One region of the Achromobacter sp. 18P8.1.1 genome, then DNA from elsewhere that is predicted to be linked to it. Evidence: riboswitches for the same ligand, from Rfam matches in the RefSeq annotation. Region 1 holds a riboswitch; the other holds the start of a gene.
What was found. A riboswitch is a leader RNA that binds a small molecule or an ion and turns the genes downstream of it on or off. The one in region 1 is predicted to bind glycine.
Positions count from the first base shown of each region.

Region 2: another riboswitch for glycine. It lies ahead of AC27VE_RS14080 (D-amino acid dehydrogenase); the one in region 1 lies ahead of gcvT (glycine cleavage system aminomethyltransferase GcvT).

Region 1 covers NZ_JBYOKH010000016.1:83,306-86,704, reverse strand. The annotation lists gene AC27VE_RS12825 (superoxide dismutase) at 1-360, shown strand, start outside; gene AC27VE_RS12820 (ZIP family metal transporter) at 392-1,285, shown strand; glycine riboswitch at 1,678-1,774, shown strand; glycine riboswitch at 1,809-1,933, shown strand; gene gcvT (glycine cleavage system aminomethyltransferase GcvT) at 2,025-3,125, shown strand; gene gcvH (glycine cleavage system protein GcvH) at 3,225-3,399, shown strand, end outside.
Region 2 covers NZ_JBYOKH010000019.1:12,286-15,684, forward strand. The annotation lists gene AC27VE_RS14070 (3-hydroxybutyryl-CoA dehydrogenase) at 1-332, shown strand, start outside; gene ampC (class C beta-lactamase) at 302-1,480, opposite strand; glycine riboswitch at 1,587-1,677, shown strand; gene AC27VE_RS14080 (D-amino acid dehydrogenase) at 1,818-3,047, shown strand; gene AC27VE_RS14085 (heavy metal sensor histidine kinase) at 3,068-3,399, opposite strand, start outside.

The sequences.
Region 1 (3,399 bases):
TGGTCGGTGATGTCGCCCGAAGGCGGCGGCGAACCCGACGGCGCGCTGGCGGCCGCCATCGAATCCGAACTGGGCGGTTTGGCCGCCTTCCGCGAGGCCTTCACCAAGGCGGCGCTGACGCGCTTCGGCAGCGGTTGGGCCTGGCTGTCGGTGACGCCGGCCGGCAAGCTGGTGGTGGAAAGCAGCGCCAACCAGGACAGCCCGCTGATGCAGGGCAATACCCCGATCCTGGGTCTGGACGTCTGGGAACACGCCTACTATCTGAAGTATCAGAACCGCCGTCCCGAATATATCGGCGCCTTCTACAATGTCGTGAACTGGCCCGAAGTGGCTCGCCGCTATGCGGCCGCGAAGGGCTGAGCGCATCTCTCTCAAGGAGGGGAGCGGCCCTATGAACACCTTCAGCCGTCATCGCGTGCGGCCCGCGGCCACCAGCATCAGCGTGTGGACGCTTGCCGTCATGGTGTCCTGCCTGGCGCTGCATCAGCTCTGGGCCTACCTGGACGTGCGCGCGCCGCACGTGGCCGACGCGCTGCTGGGCGGCTTGGTGGCGGCTGCCGCCACCGCGCTGGGCACGCTTCCCATCCTCTTTGCCCGCACCATCCCGCAGAAGGTGCAGGACAGCATGTTCGGCTTTGGCGCCGGGGTGATGCTGGCCGCCAGCGCCTTTTCGCTGGTGGCGCCCGGCATCGAGGCCGCCAAGACCCAGGGCATGGGGCCGTGGGGCGCAGGCCTGACCGTCGGCGCGGCCATCCTGCTGGGCGCGGCGGTCCTGCTGGTGATGGACCGCACCTTGCCGCATGAGCATTTCATCAAGGGCCGCGAGGGCATCGAGGCGCACCGCCTGCGCCGCACCTGGCTGTTTGTGTTCGCCATCACCTTGCACAACCTGCCCGAAGGCCTGGCCATCGGCGTGGGCTATGCGGGCAGCGACCCCGTGCGGGGCACCGCATTGGCTACAGGCATTGCCATCCAGGACATCCCGGAAGGGCTGGTCGTGGCGGTGGCGCTGCTGGCCGCCGGCTACAAGCGCTCCTTCGCCGTGGCGTTGGGCATGCTGTCCGGGCTCGTTGAACCGCTGGGCGCGGTGATCGGCGCCGCCATCGTCGGATTCTCGGCGCCGATGCTGCCGTGGGGCCTGGGTTTTGCGGCCGGCGCCATGCTGTTCGTCATCAGCCACGAGATCATCCCGGAGTCGCACCGCAAGGGCCACGAGGTATATGCCACCTGCGGGCTGATGATCGGCTTCGTGCTGATGATGTTGCTGGACACCGCGTTGGGCTGACCCGGCTGGGCGTCAGAAGACGGGTTTTCCCCGCCGGGCCGCCCCAAGGGGAAAAAGCCCCCTCGGGGGGCAGCAAGCATGCGTAGCGCGCGCGGCGTGGGGGCATTTTCCCCGCCGGGCCGCCCCAAGGGGAAAAAGCCCCCTTGGGGGGCAGCAAGCATGCGTAGCGTGCGCGGCGTGGGGGCCTTTTCCTCGCCGGGCCGCCCCAAGGGGAAAAAGCCCCCTTGGGGGGCAGCAAGCATGCGTAGCGTGCGCGGCGTGGGGGCCTTTTCCCCGCCGGGCCGCCCCAAGGGGAAAAAGCCCCCTTGGGGGGCAGCAAGCATGCGTAGCATGCGCGGCGTGGGGGCCTTTCCCGGGGGCTTCTTTTCGTTGTATGCTTGGCGCCGCTGTCACGCATGTTTGCGGGAGAGAGCGGCCTTTCATTTCGGGCCGCCGCCGAAGGCGCAATTCGCCCAGAATCGCTCAGGTAACCGATACCGCACATGCTTGCCCTGTCCCGGTTTTTTACCGTGCGGATGCGGCAAAACAGTACTCTGGAGAGACCTGGCGCCGGCCCTGAACAAGGGACACAACGAGCAGCCCAGGCGCCGAAGGTGCAAACCCGCCATGCGCGGGGCAACTCTCAGGCAAAAGGACAGAGGGGCGGAAGATTCAGCCGTAGCCGCGCGGGCGTAGTCCGCCTGCCGCGACCGGCATTCCGTAACCCTGGCAGAGCCCTGCCGTCCCGGAGTTTCCGCGCATGTCCGCAACCCTCAAACGCACCCCGCTGGCCGAAGAACATATCGCCTCCGGCGCCCGAATGGTCGATTTCGGCGGATGGGACATGCCCTTGGCCTACGGCTCGCAGCTGGAAGAACACCACGCGGTGCGTCAGGACGCCGGCATGTTCGACGTGTCGCACATGCTGAACGCCGACGTCGTCGGCCCGGACGCCTTTGCCTTCCTGCAGCGTCTGGTCGCCAATGACGTGGCCAAGCTGACGGTGCCGGGCAAGGCGCTGTACTCCTGCATGCTGAACCCGCAAGGCGGCGTCATCGACGACCTGATCATCTACTTTTTCGCCGCCGACGAATGGCGCGTGGTGGTCAACGCCGGCACGGCCGACAAAGACATGGCCTGGATGCAGCGCGTGAAGCAGGCCGGCAATTTCGACGTCACCATCACCCCGCGCCGCGATCTGGCCATGGTGGCCGTGCAGGGCCCGAACGCCCGCGCCAAGGTCTGGGCTGCCCGCCCGGCCTGGCAGGCCGCAACTGAAGCGCTGACCCCCTTCGTCGCCGCCATCGTGGGCGACGACACGCTCGTCGCCCGTACCGGCTACACCGGTGAAGACGGCTTTGAAATCGTCCTGCCCGCCACCGAAGTCGTGCAGCTGTGGCGCGATCTGGTCGCCCAGGGCGTGCGCCCGGCGGGCCTGGGCGCGCGCGACACGCTGCGCCTGGAGGCCGGCATGAACCTGTACGGCCAGGACATGGACGAGCTGACCCACCCCGACCAGGCCGGCCTGACCTGGACCGTCTCCCTGAAAGACGCTGAGCGCCGTTTCATCGGCCGCGACGCGCTGGAGCAGTTCGCCACCCCCGCCGCCTTCGTTGGCCTGAAGCTGCAAGAGCGCGGCGTCATGCGCGCCCACATGGCCGTGCGTACGCCGGCCGGCACGGGTGAACTCACCAGCGGCACCATGTCGCCCACCCTGGGCGTGTCGGTCGGCTTTGCCCGCCTGCCGCAAGGCGTGCGTCCGGGCGACACGGTCGAGGTCGACATCCGCGGCAAATGGGTGCCCGCCCTGGTCTGCAAACTGCCGTTTGTCCGTAACGGCAAAGCCGTCGAACACTCGTAAACTCGAAGCTTCGCGCGAGCGCCGGCCCGGCCAGGGCAAGCGTCGCCCGCGCGAGGCGCGCAACACCATTCATCTACCCGCATTCCCTCAGGAGTTCCCATGAGTCTGCCCACCGATCGCAAGTACACCCAGTCCCACGAATGGGTCAAAGCTGAAGGCGACGTGTTCGTCGTCGGCATCACCGACACCGCCCAGGATCAATTGGGCGATCTGGTTTTCGTTGGCGACGTGAAGGTCGGCGCCAAGCTGAACGCGGGCGAAACCGCCGGCGTGG
Region 2 (3,399 bases), on a different contig from region 1:
TTTCGGTGCTGGGCTTGCTGGAATTCATCGATTGGGGCGGCGGCGACATCCTTTACTACGCCTCGCGCTACCTGTCCGAAGCCATCGGCCCCCGCTTCGCCTCACCTGAAGTCATTGCTCGCAATATGGAGAAAGGCCGCAACGGCCTGCGCGACGCCCAGGGCTTTTACGACTACGCCGGCATGGACGTGGACGCCTACAAATTGGAGCGTCTGGGGCAGTTGTGCCAGCGGCTGGAAATCATGGGACTGCTGCCGCGGGCGGGCAGAGCCCCTGCCGAACCCCGAACCGCCGCTGACGCTCAGCGTGCGAGTTCTTCCAGTATCCGGTAGGCCAGCCGCACGCGGGCCTCGTTCGGATAGTTCTTGTTGGCCAGGATCACGACGCCCGCCTTCCTGGCCGGCACGAACGCCACATAGGCCCCGAAGCCGTTGGTCGATCCCGTCTTGTTGATCCACACGGCATCCTGCGGTGCAAGCGGGGGAGTCAGTTCGGCCGCCGGATGGCTCTGGCTGTTCAGCGTGCCCGCATTCGCTGTCAACAGCGCATCCAGCGTGGCGGGATAGGCAAGCTGCTCCCAGGCCAGGTCCTGCGTCATGTCCCCTATCCGGTAATAGCCCACGTGCGTGCGGGCGACGGCGCGCTGGATCGCGGCGTCGCCCGCCGTATTCAGATTGGCCTCGACAAAGCGCAGCAGGTCGCGCGCGCTGGTCTTCACGCCATAGGCCTCCGCCGCCAGCACGCCCGGATTCACGCGCACCGGCGCATCCTGTTTGTTGTATCCCTGAGCGTAGTCGCCCATCGCGGCGGCAGGCACGTCGATGTAAGTGTGCGACAAACCCAATTTGGGAAACAGCGTCTTTTCCATGGCGTTGGCGAACGGTTCGCCCAGGCTCTTGGCGGCCACCACCCCAAGCATCCCGATGCTGGGATTGGCATAGGTGCGGTACGTGCCCGCTGGGTACTGGGGCGTCCAGGCCTTCAGGTAATCCATCAACTGCGCGTCGTTGCGCACGGCGTCGGGCACCTGCAGCGGAAAGCCCCCGCCGGTATGCGTGCCCAGATGGACGAGCGTCAGCTTCCCGAAATCCGACCCCTGCAAGACGGGCAGGAAGCGCGCGGGGCTGTCGTTCAACGACAGCTTTCCCAGGACTTCGGCATAGGCTGCCAGGGTCGCGGTGTAGGTCTTGCTGATCGAGCCCACCTCGAACAGGGTGTCGCGGCTGACTTTGGCCTGGGTCTGGCGCGAGGCCACGCCATAGCTGTAGAACTGCTGCCGGCCGTCCCGGGTGATGGCGATCGCCATGCCCGGCACGCCGTATTCGCGCATCACGGCCTGCGCGGCTTCGTCGATGCTGCGGCTGGCCGTGGTCGGGTCCACGGGAGGCGTCGGCGCGGCAAACGCCTGCGCAGCGCCTGCGCCCAGCGCCAAAACCGCCAGCCCCGACAAGGCGATGCGCCGGGTCCTTTCAACATGCATTCTCATGGTCCTATCCCTTCATTTCCAGCCGCTGCCGACCGCCCGACATAGTACTTACCCTGAATCCAATCCGACAAGAACTTGGCTATTCTCTATTCCGTCGATTCAAAACCGCGCAGAAGAGACTGGCCCTTGCGGCCGGCGCCGACGGAGCAACCGCCCCGGAAACTCTCAGGCAACAGGACTGCGCGCGTCTAGACAATCTGGAGAGAGGCGCCGTGCGCGCCCACCGAAGGGGATCCCGCCGCCGTCAGCGCAGCGGGTGAAGCTCTCAGGTACCAAGACAGATGGGGTGCGGCGGCCAGTTCGGGCCGCGGCCACTCAATCTGGAGCCATCATGCCCCGCATCGCCATCATTGGCGCCGGTATCACCGGCGTCACGTCCGCCTACGCCTTGTCCAAGCTGGGATACCAGGTCACCGTCTACGATCGCCAGCGCTATCCCGCCATGGAAACGTCCTACGCCAATGGCGGCCAGCTGTCGGCCAGCAACGCCGAGGTCTGGAACAGCACCGCCACCGTCCTGAAGGGCCTGCGCTGGATGTGGCGCAAGAACGCGCCGCTATTGCTGAACCCCAAGTTCAGCTGGCACAAGTATTCGTGGCTGGCGCAGTTCATGGCGCAGATCCCGAACTACCGTGAAAACACCATCGCCACCACGCGGTTGGCGATCGAAGCGCGCCAACATCTCTTCGACATGGCAGAAGCCGAAGGCATCGACTTCGACCTGGAACGCCGGGGCATCCTGCACATCTACCACGACGCGGCCAGCTTCGACGCCGCCCGCCGTTCGAACGCGCTGCTGCAGGCAGGCGGCCTGGAGCGGTACGCGGTATCCGGCAGCGAAGCCCGCAATATTGAACCCACGCTGCAAACGGATTGCCACGGCGGTTTCTACACGCCGTCGGACGCCACCGGCGACATCCACAAATTCACGAGCGGCCTGGCGCGCGCGTGCGAACGCCATGGCGTCACGTTCGTGCAGGACGCCGACATCGAGCAGATCAGCCGCGACAGCCGTCCCTATGTGCTGGACGTCCTGCGCGAAGGCGGCACCCTGCGCGAGCAGCATGAAACCGATGCCATCGTCATCTGCGCCGGCGCCGTCAGCCGCAAGTTCGCGCGGCAGATGGGCGACACGCTGAACATCTATCCGGTCAAGGGCTATTCCATCAGCGTCCACCTGGACGACGCGCAAAGCCGGGACGCCGCCCCCCGTGTCAGCCTGCTGGACGAAGCGGCCAAGATCGTCACCAGCCGGCTGGGTGACCGCTTCCGCGTGGCCGGCACGGCGGAATTCAACGGCTTCAACATGGACATCCGCGCAGAACGCGTGCAGCCGCTGATCGACTGGACGCGCAAGCATTTCCCCAACATCCGGACATCGCGCGTGGTGCCCTGGTGCGGCCTGCGCCCCATGACGCCCAACATGATGCCGCGCGTCGGCCCGGGCAAGCGCCCGGGGGTGTTCTACAACACGGGCCACGGCCACCTGGGATGGACCCTGTCGGCGGCCACCGCGCAGATGCTGGCGGCAAGCGTCGGGAAGACGCTGCCGCCGGCCTGACGCCGGCGATCCATCGACGCTCAGTGCGCGCCCGGCGCCGGCCGGCACGCCATGGTGAACCCAAAGGTGTTGACCCCGTTTTCGCTGCGCACGAACACGTCGCCCTGGTGGATCGACGCGATGGCCTTCACGATGGACAGGCCCAGACCGTGGTGCTTGTCGCTTTGCGTGCGTGCCGATTCCACCCGGAAGAAGCGTTCGAACAGGCGCGGCAGCGATTGGGCGTCGATGGGCTCGCCCACATTGGAAACGCACACTTGGGCCATGCCGGCCTGCGCTTGCATCGCGACCGCGACGTCGGTCCCCGGCTTGGCGTAGAACGCCGCGTTTTCAAGCAGGTTCGCCAGCGCCC